Regions from separate parts of the Paenibacillus sp. FSL H7-689 genome, predicted to be linked through region 1. Evidence: predicted binding sites of a transcription regulator. Region 1 holds the regulator's gene; each other region holds the start of a gene.

Region 1 (6,313 bases):
CTTCCTCGTGATATCGGGCAATCCTTTCAGGGATGCCAACATGGACGACTGGTTCTACAGCTATATAAATTTCGCCTACACATACGATCTTTTCAACGGCACGACGTCCACAACGTTCTCACCCGGCACCGCAATGACACGTGCAATGTTCGTGCAGGTACTGGCCAATCTTGAGAACGTAAACCTCTCCAGCTACACGAGTTCCCGCTTTAACGACGTGACGGACGGGCAATGGTACACCGCGGCAGCTGAGTGGGCGGCCGAAAAAGGCATAGTCAACGGTACAAACGCAAACCTGTTTGACCCCAATTCACCGATGACGCGCGAGCAGATGCTGGTGATACTATACAACTACATGAAGTACAAGGGCTATGAGCTGCCTGAAAGCCACGCTAAGTCCTTCACGGACGAGAGTGAGATCAGCTCTTGGGCGTTGGAGGCCGTTCAGGCGCTGCGGGGCACCGGCATTGTAGTAGGCAAGCCGGACAACTTCTTTGCTCCCAAAGCCACCGCCACCCGTGCCGAAGTAGCCACGATCTTTGTAAGATTCGTCGAATATCTGGCTGACTGAAAGCGTATACAGAAAAATGGAGACCCTACCGACTGGACAATATCCAGCCGGTAGGGTCTCCTTGTTTTCAAACTGTACTTTTTTTGACAACTCCACAGTCAGGACTTTAAACCCTCTATTTTTGCATCTAGAATATTCATCCCCAAGTCCAAAAAATTCTAATTAATTAATGCATGTTTTGATTTATTTCACGCACAAAAAAACGCCATCACAATAATGTGATGGCATTCTTGATTATGGAGCCTAGGGGGATCGAACCCCTGACCTCATCGCTGCCAGCGATGCGCTCTCCCAGCTGAGCTAAGGCCCCAGGATATGAAATAGATAACTTGTCCAACACTGCTACGTTCCACAGGCGACTCCTATATCATATAAAATCCAGCTTTCGCTGTCAATCACTTTCTCAAGATCCAAAGTGATTGGAGAAGAACAACCGATTTCTCTGGTACACACGGACTGGAACTCCAGACTGCTCTTCTCCCTTTACCAACTTCACTAATCCTCCAGATCGTCTTTGGACAACAGGGATTTCAGTTCTTTCATGAACATATTGATATCTTTGAACTGGCGGTATACCGACGCAAAACGGACATACGCCACTTCATCGACTGGAAACAACTGTTCCATCAACAGCTCACCAATCTGGCGACTCTCAACTTCAGCATCGGCTGTATTACGCAGAGATTTCTCCACTTCAGATACCATCATCTCCAGGGTCTCTACGGAGACTGGACGTTTCTCACAGGCACGAATAAGCCCACGGAGAATTTTGTCCCGGCTGAACTCTTCACGACTGCCATCTTTCTTAATGACGATCAGTGGAGTCTCCTCAATCATCTCAAACGTTGTAAATCTTCGGGCACACTGCTCACACTCACGGCGACGACGAATGGATTTTGCTTCGTTGGCCGGACGCGAATCAAGCACTTTGGTACCCATATAACCGCAATAAGGACACTTCAAAACAGATCACTTCCCACGTTTTACTTTTTACCACATATTCCCTGTACTGATTTTGTAATGAAAAACGCATTGCCGACACATAATACTTTTACCAACCCGCGAGGAGGTGAACAGCAATGGCACAAAGCAATGGTAACTCCAACAACTTGGTGGTAACTAAAGCTTCCGCAGCACTCGAGCAAATGAAATATGAAGTTGCTCAAGAACTCGGAATCAGCATCCCACAAGACGGATACCAAGGTAACATGACTTCTTACGAGAACGGTTCGATCGGTGGATACATCACGAAGCGTCTGGTAACAATTGCAGAACAGCAATTGGCAGGTCAATACCAATAATATCTGCATCGTAATACGCTACACAGAGGAGCATGGAGCGGCCGGTGAATAACCGGCCTGCTCTGTGCTTCTACTTATATACTTAGAACGTATTATAGATCTTTACATACTGATTATAATAGTAAATGACTCTTTGTACATAGTGACGCGTCTCACCAAACGGAATATCTTTCACCGTATCGAACGAGCCATCCCATACACCATCTCTAAGCCAACTGTTTACTTTGCCTGGACCCGCATTATAGGCAGCGATCATAACTGCTTCATTGCCATCAAATTGATCGGACAGATTCCGCAGATACCATGTGCCTAACTGAATATTTCGTTCTGGCTCGTGCTTTAATTCCTCCAGCGAAGTGTCGGGAATTTTGGCTTGTTCCAGTATCCAGTTCGCCGTGTCCGGCATCAGTTGCATGAGCCCAATGGCACCTCGTTTGGATTCCTTGCTTGTCTTAAAATTGGTCTCCACCTTGATAATGGAAGCAATCAGAAACGGATCAACCTCATAACTCTGAGATTGGGCACGGATCTCTTCCTTATAATGTATGGGATAGAACCATGCCATCCAGTTTGTATTCAGAAATAACACCAGTACAAAGGAAACAAACATCAACAGCAATACACGTTTCTTACGCAATATTCTCATAACAAACCCTTACGCTGTAGATATGAGTCAATTTGCTGTTCCGTCGCAGACCATAAGCCGCTGTTATCGATAACAATGTCTGCCAGCTGTTTTTTGCGCTCAATATCCATCTGTACATCCATTCGAGCCTCAGCCTGTGCTGCAGTCATTCCATCCCGACTCATCAAGCGATCTCGTTGCACCGATCTCGGGACATATACAACCATGACTTCCTCAAAACCGTCCTCCAGACCTGATTCGTAGAGCAAAGGAATATCAGATACCACAAGTTTATCCGGATGTTGCAACGCGTATGCAGCAGCCCGTTCGCGCATCTCTTTTCGGATCGCCGGATGTGTGATAGCCTCCAATGCCTTTCGTTCCTCTGGTTGTTCGAAAACAATACTCCCAAGCTTTTTCCGATCCATTGTTCCATCTTCGTTCAGTATGGCTTGTCCAAACCGCTTAACAGCGGCGGCCAACACGGGATGCCCAGGCATCATAACTTCCCGGGCAATAACGTCTGCATCGATGAGCAACGCTCCCTTACTGGCGAGATAGGCGGAAACACTGCTTTTGCCTGTCGCGATCCCGCCGGTTAAGCCTATATTCATCGTTTCACCTCATAACAACTTCATTATTCCCATAATCATTAACATTAGCGCTGGCAATACAGACAGTCTTCGCATCCAGCGCAGAGCTGAGAATCGTAGGCCAACCTTCATGCCGAGTGACAGAAACGCCCCACTAAACAGTGCAATAATGAGTGCTGTCCATAGTGTAGGGAATCCCAGAAGTGCCGCTCCCAAACCTGCTCCAAACGCATCCAGAGACAAGGCAATACCCAGCCACATCGCTTCTTGAGCAGATATACTCCCCGAGTTATCCATATCCGCCTTGGAGGGACTGCGAAGGATCTGAATGACAACGCCCAGCTTGCGCAGCTCCAGTGTAAATACCATTCGTTCCAGTGATCCATTTGAAGCCGACTGCTCCAGATCCAGTGCGAGCACCTGATTCCTGCCCTTTGAATCCGACAGTCTCTCTTGTGCTTCTCCCACTCCAGTTACCTTTGCTTCTGTTCCCTCACCCATTCCAGTGTCTGTTTCCAGCTGTTCTTTGCCTTGCTTTCGAATTAGTTGCAACAGTGACCATGCACCAATACCTATCAATATGACGGCTCCCACGATCGAAGCGATATCCGGTGACACCACATGGGACAACATCACACCTACTTGCATCGACAAGGCAATAACCAATCCCGAACAGATCGAAATAACAGCGATAGATAACAGGGGAATCTTAGTCCTCCGTAACCCATATGTAATCCCGACTCCAAAACCATCTAAACTAAGCGCCAAAGCAAGCGCCAGCAATGAAATAAAATGATGCAGCACCCCGGACTCCTCCTCTGTGCGGTACTCGTGCCAACTGAAGATGCCAGTATGGGTATACGCCCGCTTATTTCTGCCATATCAGTATATGGAGGGAGGAATCCAAGGGTGCTATGATTTCATCATTTCGTTCATTCAGTTCATGTTACAACAGCTGACAGTTCGGACAAAAATGCGTGCCACGGCCACCAACCACCGTTTTTTCAATTAACGTACCACAAGTTGTACAAGGTTCTGATTTGCGTCCATAGATTTTCAGTTGATGCTGGAACATCCCCATCTCACCCTGTCCATTCACATAGGACTTGATGGAAGATCCACCTGCATTCACTGCATCTTGCAACGTAGCCACAATCGCTTCATGAAGCACCGTTAACTGAGCTTCGGTCAGTGTCTTGGCAATCGTCTCGGGATGGATAGCTGCGCGAAATAGAGCCTCGTCCACATAAATATTCCCGATACCGACCACATATGCCTGATTTAAAAGCACAGCCTTGATTTTGGTTGTACGCTTGCCAACCGCCTCGCGGAATGCAGTTACCGTAAAGGCGGGATCAAGCGGCTCCAGTCCCAGCTTAAGCAAAGGTTTGGACACCAGTTCCTCACCTGCATTGAACAGATGCATCGTACCGAACTGACGCACATCCTTATAACGCAATTCCGTACCATCATTAAAATGGAAGATCACATGTGTATGTTTCTCCACATCTTCATGCTGCTCGTACACACCGTACCTTCCTTCCATCCGCAGATGGGAGACAAGCACCAGCCCGTCCAGCAAAATACGCAAAAACTTGCCGCGGCGCTCCACCCCAATGACGGTATGTCCCGCGAGTTCCATTGCAAATGCATCTATGTCGTCCGGCCGCTGAATAATCCGCGGCAAGCTAACGGTAACATGATCAATCGTTTTGCCCACAATAAGTTGATTCAATGTTCTTCTGACTGTTTCGACTTCCGGTAATTCCGGCATGATGTTCTCACCTCCCCTATATTATAACGGAAGATGGCGCTCAGCGGGACCCTTTTCTTATATCTCAAACATGGAAAGGCCTTTTGTAAAATACCGGAAAAACCGCACGGCACTTGATTTATTTCGCTTCGTACCAGTTATCACCAAAGCTGACTTCTGCTTTCAGCGGAACCGACAGTTCCAACGCTTTTTCCATAACAGATGGTACTAACTCTTTCATCAGTTCCAATTCATCCGCAGGCACTTCGAATACAAGTTCATCGTGCACCTGAAGCAACATACGGCTCTTCAACTTGCGTTCCCGTAGCGCTTCATCCATCTGTACCATGGCCAGCTTGATGATATCTGCCGCTGTTCCCTGAATCGGTGTATTCATCGCCGTACGCTCTGCGAAGGAACGCAGATTGAAGTTACTGGCATTAATCTCTGGCAGGTAGCGACGACGTTCCAACAGCGTTTTGACGTAACCATCCTGACGAGCTTCCTTCACAATGTCATCCATGTATCGGCGGACACCCTGGAACACTTCAAAATACTGATCAATAAACTGCGCAGCCTCTTTACGTGTAATATGCAGGTTCTGTGATAAACCATAATCACTTATGCCATACACGATACCAAAGTTAACTGCCTTGGCGGAACGACGCATATCCCCATCCACATCCTCAGGCTTCACGCCGAATACATCCGAAGCTGTCTTTGTATGAATATCCATATCGTTGACAAACGCTTCCTTCAAGCGCTCATCGTCCGAAATGTGGGCCAGTACTCGCAGTTCAATCTGGGAATAGTCTGCTGCCAAAATGGACCATCCTGGCTCGGAAGGAACAAATACCTTCCGGATTTTGCGACCTTCTTCCATCCGAATCGGAATGTTCTGCAAGTTCGGGAATTGACTGCTAAGTCGTCCCGTTGCAGCAATGGTCTGACGATAATACGTATGCACCTTGCCATCCCGATTGGATATCTCTTTGAGCAATCCTTCCACATAAGTGGATTGCAGCTTGGCAAGCTGACGATATTGCAGAATATGCTTGACCACATCATTATAAGGAGCCAATTTCTCCAATACTTCCGCATCTGTGGAATAACCCGTTTTTGTTTTCTTCACCACTGGCAAGCCCAGTCTATCAAATAAAATCTCACCCAGTTGCTTTGGTGAATTCAGATTAAATTCCGTTCCTGACAGCTTGTAGATCTCAGCCATCAACCTGCTGATCTGTTCTTCAAACTCACTGCCCAAAGCCTGTAGATCGGCTGTATTGGCCTTGATACCCTGTTTCTCCATGTCCGCCAATATACGTGACAACGGCATCTCCAGTTCATGGAACAGCGAATTCATCTCATCGGTTTCCAGCACTTGCTCCTGAAGTGGAATAATGGCTGCTACTGCCGCAGCCTTTCGGCATAGGAAATCACCCAAAATCTCCACTTCCGGTACCTTGTACT
Region 2 (6,313 bases), on a different contig from region 1:
CCAAACCGGATGCCGAGCTTCACGAGGTTAATGGTGTTGAAGGACAGATTACCTTTACCACTTTGACGATTGCGACCAAACCGGTCAGCCAGTGTACGTGTGCGGCATCCCATAGTTGCAATGATCGTATCCGGATCTTCCGGATGATAGAAAGGCAGATTGAAAGAGGCATCCACATTGACAAAGTTAGGATACATCCGCCGGGATGAACAGGTGACTGCGAGCCGGAACAGATCATAGTTCGGCTCTCCTTGAGCCTGATTGATCCCCTGTTTACATTGGAAAATATGTTGAGGGAACACGGGAGTCTCCCCGTTGCCCAGGCCACGAATGGTTGCTTCCAGCAACGAGCGTGATACCAACCGTCCTTCCGCAGAAGTACATAATCCATAGTTCAGTGAAGTAAATGGAATCTGACCACCCGCCCGGCTGCTCATCGTATTCAGGTTATGAATCAGTGATTCAGCAGCTTGTCCTGTCTCCAATTCAGTCTCTTCATAGGCGAAGGCATATGCCCGCGGACATTGATTCTTCGCTTCGATGCTATCCAGATGAAGCTGTTCATCCCCGATCAGAACATTTTCACCAAAGAGCCGTTGCCCTTTGCGGTAGTGTTTGCGGAACGATCGCTGTACATAAGGGGCCAGATCCCAGTCAATTTTATTGGCCGATACACCGCCATATTGACTGTTCTGCTGGGATTGGAAGATGATCGCAACCAGAGCCATGGCAGACATGATCGTCTGAGGTGTGCGAACCGATCCGTTACCTGTGTTGAAACCCGCAGCAAGGAGACGGTCAAACGGGATAAAGATACAGTTGGTCGTTCCAAGTGCATACTGATCCAGATCGTGTACATACAGATCCCCATTCTCCACAGCTTGGGCAAGCTCTTCCGGCAACACATGACGCAGAGCATGCCACTTGGCGGTCTCCGAACCGAGCCTGCTCATCTTACCACTGAAGGAATCCCCGTTCAGATTCGCATTTTCCCTCAGCGTATCGGCGTCTTCTGCGCCAATAATTCGTCTTCCCAGGTCGGATAATAGATCGGATGCCAGTGGGGTGGCATACTCAAGCATGTTCATGTAAGGTTCCTCCTAAAATGATTTTGGTTATCATTCAATTCACGTTAAATACTATATGTAGATTCGTCTTATCCATTTATAAACTATATGTGGTTTTTTGGGTGTGATAATGATCACACAGCTTACTGAACAAAGTGGACTTTCCTTTAATTGCTACGGATAAAGGTTCCCAAAGTCTGAGCGGAAGCGTATAATTTCTAGTTATTCTGCAAGTATAATATCCGAAGTCGGACAAGATGGACTTTAATCAAGCTGAAAAGGCGAGTTGCAATGAATTCGCGGTCGTTAAACCATCCGTTTAAGACCTGCTTTTGTCCACAAATGGGCAATAGGCAGGGAGTATGATTCTCTTATACTTCTACGGTGTTAATCATATAAGTATAGATTGTGACAGCTATTCGGATTTTTGATGACCCCTGTACGTGATTAAACATTCTGAAATACAGATTTGAAAGTGCAGCTAAGATAAGAGGGGTGAATCATGGGGACGGCAGAAGGCATTACAAGAGGCTTCTATGAAGATATAAAGGAAGCTGCGGCCCATATCGTAGACGTATTAAGCGGTATATTGAAGGTCAATACCATCTTTGTTGCCACGAATGACGGGGTGACCAATGTCATTTTGGAGGCCTTTAATCGTACGGAAGAGTTAGTTGTTAAAGGCAGTGCACTTCCATTTACGGATTCATATTGCAGCCTGGTATTAAGAGACAACGGTAACGTGCTTACGATCCCGGATACATGTGAACATCCGATGACACGATCCATGGGCGTTACGAGCGGACTTGGCAATCGCTTCTTCGTGGGCGTGCCTATTATGAGAAGATCGGGCGAAACATTTGGTACCATCTGTCTGATGGATGATCCTGGTTATGTGATCAGCGAAACCGATATGAAGACACTGAAGGCGATGGCTGTATTCCTGGGTTATGTTGTTGATCTGGAAAGCACGTTGCATGTTCAGGAGCAGAAATTGAGTGATTCGGAACAAATGCAAGAACAGCTCCAGGCAGAGAAAGAACGTGCCGAATCTGAGGCTATGACCAAAACACAGATGTTGAAGCTAATGAGTCACGAGATTCGCAATCCTTTGAACGGTATTTTGGGACTGACAGATCTGATGCGCACACCGGATATGCCTGAGGAGCAGTCCGAATATGTGAACATGATTGAGACAAGCGGCAATATTCTGCTTTCCTTGCTGAATAATATGATGAATTTCAACATAAATGAAGCAGGTAAAACGGTTATACATGATGATCCGTTTGATCTGGTAGGTACCATTGAGAATACCGTGTATCTCTATGCCGGGATTGCGACGGGCAAGAACATTGAGCTGGGATTAAATCTTGAACTGAATGTATCTCAAGTGTTCGTTGGTGATGAAGTCAAGATTGGACAGTTGCTTGCACACGTCATTCAATATGCTCTCGATTCAACGCGTGAAGGTTCCGTTCTGATCACAGCAGTGGTGAACGGAGAAGAATTGGAGGAGACCGGTACACTTCAGCTCAAGGTGAAGTACACGGGTCAGATGTTATCGGACAAGAAGAAACCATCCTTTAACAGCCAAGATGAAAAATTGAATATCCAAAAACTGATTGGAAGCAATCTGGGTTTAGCTGTAAGCCAGAATCTTGCCATTCTCATGCATGGCCGTATTCAGGTGAGCAGTGTGAAGGAAAATGAGACGGAATTCAACATTTCACTTCCGTTACGCAGATACTGGGAGTTACCTCAGCTCGCAAGTGTTCAGCAGCGGTTAAAAGGGAAAAAGGTGTTACTTGCCAAGGACCCTGACATTTTGCAAGGTGTCTCTTCCCTGATGCGTAGGTGGGAGATGGATGTACACATGACCTCGGGTTTGACATTAGCGCATGATTGGATCAAGGAAGGATTCATGCCGGATGTAGCCGTTGTGGATATGGGATTAATGGAAGGTGGCGCGGTTGATTTTGTACATGAACTGAAACAGCGACTGGAGAATCTGCCCGTCATTGTTCTTGTTCCTTATGGTATGCACATTGAATTGCATGAAGCAGAGGCCTTTGATGCTGTTCTGACCAAGCCGGTCAGACAGGCTGATCTGTTGAATGCATTGAGCATTACTTTGCCTTAAATCATGATCATAGATCTTTAATCGGCGCACCTTATAGGTGCGCTTTTTTTCGTTTTCCATTTTCTGAGCCAAAGCCCTTTTATTCCGAGCTGGTTACGTTACAATAGAAAGTGAACTTCATCTTTATAACCAATAGAGGAGGATATGCAATCAATGGATTATCGCAGATTAGGTGGAAGCGGACTGAAAGTAAGCGAGATTAGCCTGGGAAGCTGGCTGACGTACGGAGGGTATGTGGAACGTGAGAATGCGGTGAAATCAATTGAAACTGCATTTGATGAAGGCATTAACTTTTTTGATACTGCCAATGTATACGAACGGGGCGCAGCAGAAGAACTGCTTGGGCAGACGCTCAAAGCATATTCCCGTGACTCTTATGTACTTGCAACCAAAGTATTTGGCAAAATGGGTGATGGTCCGAATGACCAGGGGTTATCTCGCAAACATATCAAGGAGCAATGTGAAGCCAGCTTGAAGCGCCTAGGCGTTGAATATGTGGATATCTATTATTGCCATCGTTATCATACCGAAACACCAATTGAAGAAACACTCCGTGCTCTCGATGATCTGGTACGCCAAGGCAAAGTGTTATATGTAGGCGTCAGCCAGTGGACAGCGGCTCAGATGGAAGCTGCGTTGGGTACAGCAGACCGTCTGCTCCTGGATCGTATCGTGGTCAATCAGCCGGTGTACAACATGTTTGACCGTTATATCGAAAATGAAATTATTCCGCTCGGTGAGCGTAAAGGCATCGGACAAGTTGTATACTCCCCGCTTGCTCAAGGTCTATTGACCGGGAAATATACGTCCGTTTCCGATATCCCAGAGAATAGCCGTGCTGCCAAGCTAGGATGGGACGAAGGAAAGATCAATGTGGATCGTATCGGGAAAGTTCGTCAACTGATTGAAGTGGCGGACAAGCTGGATCTGAAGGTGGGCCAACTGGCTCTTGCCTGGATTCTGCGCCAGAACAATGTATCCAGTGCACTTGTAGGGGCGAGTCGTCCCGAGCAGGTAAAAGAGAACGCGGCTGCATCTGGCGTGAAGCTGGATGCTGCCATTGTGGAGGAGATTGAGAGCATCCTTGCTTGATCTCCTGTCAGCAAACAAGCTGAGATGATATGCAATGATCTATAAAGAAAGGGATGTCCTGTGCGCCTGAATAGGCGAACGAGACATCCCTTTTTTGGAGCGTTGAAAGGTTAGATTAATGAAGGGTTAGATCTTACTTTAAAGCGTAAGAGGCAAGGAACGAAAAGTTAAGGCGCACACACGGTTACGCCCTGTATTCTTGGCTTCATATAAAGCACGATCGGCCTGTTCGAAGAAATCGTCATCGTCATGATCATCACAATGATCGGGGTACACGGCTACACCAATGGAGATGGTTAGACGTGTCGTGTGCCCGTCAGGCAGAGCAAAATGGTATTTCTCTACAGCCTGTCGTATAGATTCGGCGGTAGCCACGGCCTGACGGTGTCCACAGTCGAGCAAGAGAATGGCGAATTCCTCCCCACCGTTTCGTGACACGATATCAGCAGAACGTGCATGCTCAACAAGCAGTTGTCCAAGTTGCTTCAGGACCGCATCGCCAGCGGAATGACCATAGGTGTCGTTTACCTTTTTGAATCGGTCAATATCAATGGCAAGCAAGGAAAGCTTCTGTTGGTAATCCCGCGCACGCTGGAGTTCCAGTTGAAGTGATTTTTCGAACTGTCGTCGATTGCTCAGGTTGGTAAGATGATCGGTAGAAGCTCTTTTTTCCAATAGAAATAACATTTCATTGGATTTATTAATGAATTCTGCGATGAAATAGATAAATAATCCACCGGCAAAAGAAATGGTCATTTGTAACGGATATATCTTCATTAATGAATTCATGCTGTCTGTATTCAACATAAGGATGATAAAGATTAATGTCATGCCAAGCAGATTCATTGTAATTATTTTGGTCAGTCTGGACCAAGGAGCATAGGCGAAGTATACACCGGACAGTCCGATCAGAGTCATGACAAAACCTGCATCTATGGCAGAGGATGATAAGCCGAACATCAGAATACGAATGACCGAGATCATGAGTCCCGTAACGACCGAAGCCAATCCTCCCATATATACCGCTGCGGTAACGATGGCCAGATGCCGTAGATCTACAATCGTAGTTTCGTTCAGAGGGAAAGAATAGTTCATGAGTACTGTGCCATATATACCGAATAATAAGCCGCCGATCAACTGAACACGTAACGAGGGAAAAGGCAATCGGATACTATAGAACTTTGCGATGATCCCGGACACATACATAAACGTAATCATGACACAGATATTAATGAAAAAAGTGCTAAACAACCGACATTCCCCCTTTTTACGCACATCCCTATATTTTATCTGAAAAGTGGTGCTGTAGCGAACCATAATATCCCAAATTTATGAGGGGATTGCTGGGAAAGATGTTTTATTTGCATATACAGGATATTAGAGTGATATTGACTTCAATATGCAATGAGATTTATACTTAATCTAAATCAAAATATATTCCTTCTTTTTGGGAAGACCATCATAAGTAGAAGATCAGTGTCTGATTTCATATAAAATGGATCAATAATAAAGGAGAAATGGTTGTGAGAACTTTAAATCTGACGATACAACGGCAAGCGGTATATGATGTGGTGCGCCATTCAGAGGATCACCCGACAGCTGCTGATGTCATGAATCGACTCGTGGAACAAGGATATAATCTTGCTTATGGTACGGTGTATAATTCTCTTCGTTATCTGACGGACAAAGAATTGATACGGGAACTTAAACTCGGAGAGACAGCAAGCCGGTACGATGCCCGTATGGATGATCATCAGCACATTATGTGTGAAGTGTGCGGCAAAGTGGACGAGGTGATGACGGAAGTTCCTCCACAATGGATGAAACAGGTAGCTGAAGAAACCGGATATGCAATCGATCATGCTCATGTGGTCTTTGGAGGTGTCTGCGGGGAATGCAGAAACAAACGGATCAAGTAAAAATAAAACTGCCTGGCCGCCGTTTACCCCTAAGGGTTAAACCAGCCTTGTCTGACTCAACACCCCTTGTGGACAATTGTCCGGTTACACGGCGT
Region 3 (6,313 bases), 160 kb from region 1:
GCACACCTTGGGCTGACGTACCACCGTCAATACCCCCATGGCCTACGTCGAGCAGGATAACGGGTGCTGCAAAGGCATGATGACTTGAGCGATAAGCATCTCCATCGGTCACTGGTAGCATGGATGGACTGTTCTGGGACGGGGCTGCTTTTCCATGCGCGACATGGTGGGGCAGGATGGGAAGACAATGGAAGCTAATGAGCAAGGCCACCGAAGCGGTCAGTAGCTTATACATGGGAATACACACTCCTTCATGAAATAGGTACCGGATGCAGATTAAAGACTGTATGGATACCTTTGGCATTAGACTGTGCATTTTGAGGGTTTTCATACTCCTTTCAATAAAAAAATGTTTAACCATTGCACATCCTGCACACAATAGAACTATCGTAAGCTCCGTGAAAGTGCAGGAGCGAAGGAGGCAGAGGTTATGGCCAAAAGTGATGAGTTGGTAAAATACATTACGCAACGTGTAGTACATTATATCGATACGCCGAAGGATGAGCGGAAAGGTCGCACCAAAAGGAAAGAGCCGTGGGCGATGAAGTGGTTTGGTATGATCCCTTTCGCTGTATCCCTGTGGGTGGGGAAAAAGGAAAAAGAATTCGATACACAGTCTCATAAACGAAGTTCTTCGGGAAAAGGGTGACTATCCCTTACCTATTTCACTAATGGTAAACCAAAAGACGCAATCCCTTAATAAAATGGGAAGGCGTCTTATTTGTTGTTTTACAAATTATCTGACTGTGTCTTAAGAATTTGCTGATGATCAAGGATTTACGAGGTAAAAATGGCCATCTTGCTGCAATGTGCTTAAAGGGACAAAGCGTTGAATGGATGATTTTCCACCTAGCGCTACATATAGAATGGACTCTGCTTCCTGATCTGCATGCCATAGCTGATAACCGCTAACGGGTAGAGGACCACCGTATACAACGTTACGATCACCCGCTGAGAAAACAATCTCTTGATTCTCCCCGTGTTGTATCACATCTTGTGCCCGGTCGGCAGCAACAGGTTTGGAGGTAATCCACAACAAATTGTCAGCCGGATTGAAGACGGGGCGAAGATGAAGTGGATCGACTGATAAAGATGGCGTTGTGGATAAATCAGTTATGCTGGCAGAGTTCTGTTTGGAATCAGCCTCCAGCAGGTTCAGTAACTCTGAAGGTAGTACATCTCCGTTCGTAGCCTCAATATAAAGTGCAGGATGATTAGGTTGTTCCACTTTCCAATAAGCCAGTAGGGGAAGAGCATAACCAAGATGAAGCTCTCCTCCGCCAGCGAGTAATACCTCAAGATTCACATGTTGTCGATCCAAGGCTTGTCCAAGAAGTTCATTGTCGTATGGTGACTGTTCTCCATGACCATATTCACTAAGCATCAACTGGCCCTGCTCTGTGGCCGTAATAATCATATATCCGATAGGTTTGCCTTCAAACTCAGCTTGTACAAGCCAGCTATGTAAACCCGGCCCCAGAGGGTAGAAGTCCAGGTCGGCGTTCTTCCAATGCACTTCGCCGTTAGCTGTACCAAGTGTAACAGCTTGTTGCTCTGCAAACTGTTGCACAGCAGCGGGAGCTAGCTTTTCATTCTGAATGGCATGATGTTTGGAGCTATACTCTGTTGATGATGCGGGGGATAGCGAAGACATTTTTTGTTCCTCTGCATTGGCTATCGACCAAAAAGAGAATAGGGCAAGACAACTGAGCAAGCCCAAGGTTATACAGGTTGTTTTCCAAGCGTTGTTCCAACACGTATGAAAGAATCGTCTCAAATTTACACCTACTTTTTCATTTATCCGTTACCTGAGCGGGTCCTAGTTTCATTCTAGGGGACAGGCTATGCAAAGGTTGCTGCAACCTGTCGGGTAGCTGATCATAAATAAACACTACTTTTGCCAGCATTTGCAGGAAAAGTAGTGTCTTCGTCTATCTTAAGTGAAACATGCCGCTGCTAATGGCAGTCACTTTCACTTTGGGTTCATATTGCCAGATCATCTCGGTCCGGCGTGTCTCATACTGCAGTTTCATAGCTTCGCGATCGATTACCGCCTGTTTTGCTTTCTCTTCTTCGGCATCTGTCTCGGAGTCGATCGGTACTGCGGCCTCTGCCGCCAGTTCTACATCTGCTCCAATGGGTTTAGCGTTAGTTATATCCACAACTTTTTTCAGTGGTGCAGGTGGCGTACGGTCAGAATGGACATTCTCATTCTCCGTGTCTGAGGTTATGTTACCTGGTGATTCTACCTCAGGGGTATCTTCCCGAAGTACCGCCTCATAGTAGGTGTCCAACACGTCCAGCTCCAGATCAAGCCGCTCTTGTGCTTTCTCTGCCCAGCTATAATCGAGTTCCAACAAGCGGTTCGTCAAATGAGATTCCAAAGCAGCTCCGGCATCAAATAACGAAACTTTAGCTGTCTGTACATGCATGTTCTCCGCAAGCCTCGGACTAAGATCACGTCGGTTCAGCTTGGTGCCGAATTTTTCTATAATTTCACCCGAGCGAAGGGAAATGCCGAGAAAATGCAATTCCTCCCGTTTCAAATCACAGGCGAATTCCACCTTGAAACAGACACCAAGCCAAGGCTCATATACGGCTGGCGCTGTAGCCCGCAATTGCCGTTTGGCAGCCTGTTCGAACAGGTTCACGAAGGCACCGCCTTCACGGGCAGCGCCGAAAATCTGCTGCAGTCTGCGACTGCCATACACCACTTCTTCACGCAATATTCGTCCTGGCCCCAGCTGTGGCAACGATGGCGTAATACCGAAGTAACGGCCTAAAATAGTTTCTTTTGGTGGCTCGCCTTGAGGACTGCCGTTGGTTACGCCATTCGTTCCATCGGGGTTAGGAACAGCAGGAGGTGATGCTTGCGCAGCTTTGGCTTCTGCTGCTTCAATGGCCTGCTGATAACTGTCAGGATCAAATATAAATGTAAAGGACATCGTCTCAGCGGGTGCTCCGGTTCGTTCCACGAACCCCCAATAATAGGGGCGATTGGTCAACGCTTTGTCCGCCTCAGGAGAGAGTTTGACTGTAACATGGGCAGGGGAACGCTCCATAATCTGACAATCCAGTGCTTCCAGATAGGTGAGAACATAAGCCTGCACTTCATGGGGAGACATGGTCATGAGTTAGCTACCTCCTTTACGAAGATCTAACAACCCGGATACGGCAGGCCCTTCATCTGAAACCTCACGTTGAATAGAGTTCAGCGATTGTCCAAGTGAATCCATTTTTCGGCGAATATCTTCATCAGTTTGTGATTCCAGCATGATCTTGTACAAACTTTTCTCAATAGACTCCTTCTTCTCCAGCCGTTCCAGAATGACATCCAGCCCGCCGATCACCATCTCAAACATATTGATCTTCTCATGCAGCAGATTCAGAATATGTTCCTCAATGGTTCCAGTCGTGGATAAATTGAAGATGTTCACGTCATTTTGCTGTCCCAGCCGGTGTACCCGACCGATCCGCTGCTCTACCCGCATAGGGTTCCAAGGCAGATCAAAGTTGATCATATGATGGCAAAATTGCAAATTGATGCCCTCACCACCTGCTTCGGTTGCAATCATGGCCTGCACACGCCCGCGGAAGAGATCCATCATCCAGTCTTTTTTGCCTCGATTCATGCCACCCCGATAGGGTACTGCCGTAAGCCCATTGTTGCGGAAATAGTTTAGCAGATACTCCTGCGTGGCCCGGTATTCAGTGAAGATAATTACTTTTTCATTCATGTTCCGAACCAGTTCCATCGTTTTCTCCGCTTTGGTATTCTCCTTGATCGCTTTAATATGGGCAACGAGTTCCCAAATCTTGTCCCGAAGGGGAGAGTCCAGCGGAAGTTTCTTCGACAGATTAACCAGCGTCACGAATACAGCATCCCGACTGCTGCACACTTCACGCTGCAATGTAACAAGGGAGAGCATGCTGCTCAGGTTGCCGCCAGCTTCCTGGTACTGGTCTTTAACAAAGGAAGTCACGCCATCATAAAGCGCTTGTTCTTCGGGCGATAGTTGCAGATTCACGTTGGAGACATTCCGTTTGGTAAATTGAACAGGGCCTTCGCCGCGGCGGTTACGAATCATGACTTTGGATAACTCGTTCTTAAGCTGTTCCTGATTTTTCGGAACCCGTTTGTCTACAACAAAGTTGGCCGCAAAGTCACCCTGACGACCCAGTTGACCGGGCTTCAGCAGGTTGATCAGATTGAACAATTCACTCATATCGTTCTGCACAGGTGTAGCTGTGAGCAGCAGACAATACTTTTTGCGCAATTTGAGCATGAATTGATAGTTGGTTGTTTTCTTGTTTTTGAGTTTATGAGCCTCGTCAATAATAATCATGTCGTAGTCGGTATTCAGCAGCATATCTTTATGCGGGTCACGTTTGGCTGTATCCATGGAAGCAACAACCACTTCATTCTGCCAGGAATAGGCCTTTTTCTGGGCAATAGCAGGGATGCCAAATTTTGAATTCAACTCCCGTACCCATTGCAGTACAAGAGAGGCTGGCACGAGAATGAGTACCTTGGATACGAGACCCCGAACCATATATTCTTTCAGAATGAGACCGGCTTCAATGGTTTTGCCAAGACCCACCTCATCGGCGAGAATGGCCCGGCCTGACATTTCAAATAATACTCTGCGAGCAGTGTCCATCTGGTGAGGGAGTGGAGTGAGGCCTTGTAGATGCTTGAGACATTGGATCTCGTCAAAATTGGGAATCAGGTTGGTCTCTTCGGCTTGAATACCCAGTTGGAAGAGTCGATAATCCCCCCAAGGACCTCCTTTATCCAGTCGTGATTCCAATTGATTAATCCAGGTCCGATCAAATTCCAACGGAACGGGTAGCTCGGCTACAGGTTGATTCATGTGGTGCGGGTTTTTCCGGTTCATGGTGTTTCCTCCCCTGCCATACGTGATGACGTTTTATTCGTAGGTAATAGTATGGACGAATGAGAGTCAGTTCATAACTATGTGGGTTCAAATAAGGAATATTTACACTTGTCACTCCGATGACAGAATAACCTTCCAATCGCTGTTATCCCCAGATTTTTTTTGATTCCCTTGTCCAAAGGGGGAAAACCCGGGGATAGCGTATGCTTTCGATGCAGCTTTCTTTCAGAAAGCTTTTAGGCCAACGCTTCGCTTCTTCAGGTTATTTCTGTCCTCTCCGTTCTTGTGTAAAAAGTTTAGTTGAACCAATGTGAACTACAGTTTATTTACAAGAAGCTTGTCCGAGTATAGGGAGTATATGAAGATGGATTATGATAAAAGTCATATGGAAAATCAATATATGGTGTATTATACTGAATTTATATCACTATATGTGGTGTTTAATCATAATTTACTTTTATAGTGAAAATGGAGCTTTATGCCGGGGAGGTTGAATGTAGCGATGAAATCGAACCAACGATCGTACCAATTAGAAGGACTTAGCGAAAAAATATTTCTGGATCGATACGCCTGGAAGGACGCTGATTCGAATAATGCCAAGGTCGGAGATGTGGTATTGGTATTAACGAAGGATGATCCGAAGTTCCCAACCAAGGAAGTGGGCGAAATCATAGAACGTAAGGGTCAGCTTGTACAGGTAAGGACTCGAAGCGGAGAGATGATTGAGACAAACGTGGAGAAATTGACACTCAACATAGAAAAAACACCGGAAGAGATGTGGGACCGTCTTGCCAAAGCGATGGCTTCTGTCGAATCCACAGCCGATAAGCGGGCAACGTGGGAGTCCAAGTTCCGCTCTGTGTTGGAAGATTGGAAGTTAGTACCCGGAGGCCGCATTGCTGCAGGTGCGGGGGCAAGCGATGAGCTGACACTTTTCAATTGTTATGTCATTCCGTCTCCGCAAGACAGTCGGGGTGGCATCATGAAGACTTTGACCGAGATGACGGAAATTATGGCACGTGGGGGAGGCGTAGGTATTAATTTGTCCTCTTTGCGTCCTCGCCGAGCGGTGGTGAAAGGTGTCAACGGATCATCCAGCGGTTCCGTATCGTGGGGCGGATTGTTCAGTTATACGACTGGACTGATTGAACAGGGCGGAAGCCGCCGGGGTGCGCTCATGCTGATGATGAATGACTGGCATCCGGATGTGCTTGATTTTATTACTGTGAAACAAGCGATGGGGCAGGTGACCAATGCCAATCTGTCTGTATGTGTGAGCAACGCATTTATGGAGGCTGTCAAGCAGGACGGAGATTGGGATTTGGTTTTCCCCGATACGAACGATCCGGACTACGACACCGAGTGGAACGGGGATATGCAGCAATGGAAAGCCGCGGGTCATTCGGTGGTGCACT

Evidence for each region. The regulator NrdR, encoded in region 1, represses ribonucleotide reductase genes. The targets are predictions, from matches to a motif close to AACACNATATATNGTGTT.
Region 2: the regulator NrdR is predicted to act here: its motif matches at 1,136-1,153, upstream of C170_RS18660 (anaerobic ribonucleoside triphosphate reductase).
Region 3: the regulator NrdR is predicted to act here: its motif matches at 5,322-5,339, upstream of C170_RS11605 (adenosylcobalamin-dependent ribonucleoside-diphosphate reductase).

Annotation. Positions count from the first base shown of each region.
Region 1 covers NZ_ASPU01000015.1:311,348-317,660, forward strand. Annotated here, with positions in the region: gene C170_RS12315 (S-layer homology domain-containing protein) at 1-571, shown strand, start outside; tRNA gene C170_RS12320 (tRNA-Ala) at 809-881, opposite strand; gene nrdR (transcriptional regulator NrdR) at 1,067-1,534, opposite strand; gene C170_RS12330 (alpha/beta-type small acid-soluble spore protein) at 1,651-1,872, shown strand; gene C170_RS12335 (lytic transglycosylase domain-containing protein) at 1,955-2,518, opposite strand; gene coaE (dephospho-CoA kinase) at 2,515-3,111, opposite strand; gene C170_RS12345 (manganese efflux pump) at 3,121-3,894, opposite strand; gene mutM (DNA-formamidopyrimidine glycosylase) at 4,037-4,864, opposite strand; gene polA (DNA polymerase I) at 4,983-6,313, opposite strand, start outside.
Region 2 covers NZ_ASPU01000021.1:288,652-294,964, reverse strand. Annotated here, with positions in the region: gene C170_RS18660 (anaerobic ribonucleoside triphosphate reductase) at 1-1,088, opposite strand, end outside; gene C170_RS30170 (ATP-binding response regulator) at 1,570-3,207, shown strand; gene C170_RS18650 (aldo/keto reductase family protein) at 3,361-4,299, shown strand; gene C170_RS18645 (GGDEF domain-containing protein) at 4,438-5,550, opposite strand; gene C170_RS18640 (Fur family transcriptional regulator) at 5,823-6,218, shown strand; gene C170_RS18635 (winged helix-turn-helix transcriptional regulator) at 6,194-6,313, shown strand, end outside.
Region 3 covers NZ_ASPU01000015.1:150,563-156,875, reverse strand. Annotated here, with positions in the region: gene C170_RS11630 (N-acetylmuramoyl-L-alanine amidase family protein) at 1-235, opposite strand, end outside; gene C170_RS11625 (YqzE family protein) at 431-649, shown strand; gene C170_RS11620 (hypothetical protein) at 770-1,654, opposite strand; gene C170_RS11615 (YqhG family protein) at 1,932-3,131, opposite strand; gene C170_RS11610 (DEAD/DEAH box helicase) at 3,135-4,898, opposite strand; gene C170_RS11605 (adenosylcobalamin-dependent ribonucleoside-diphosphate reductase) at 5,401-6,313, shown strand, end outside.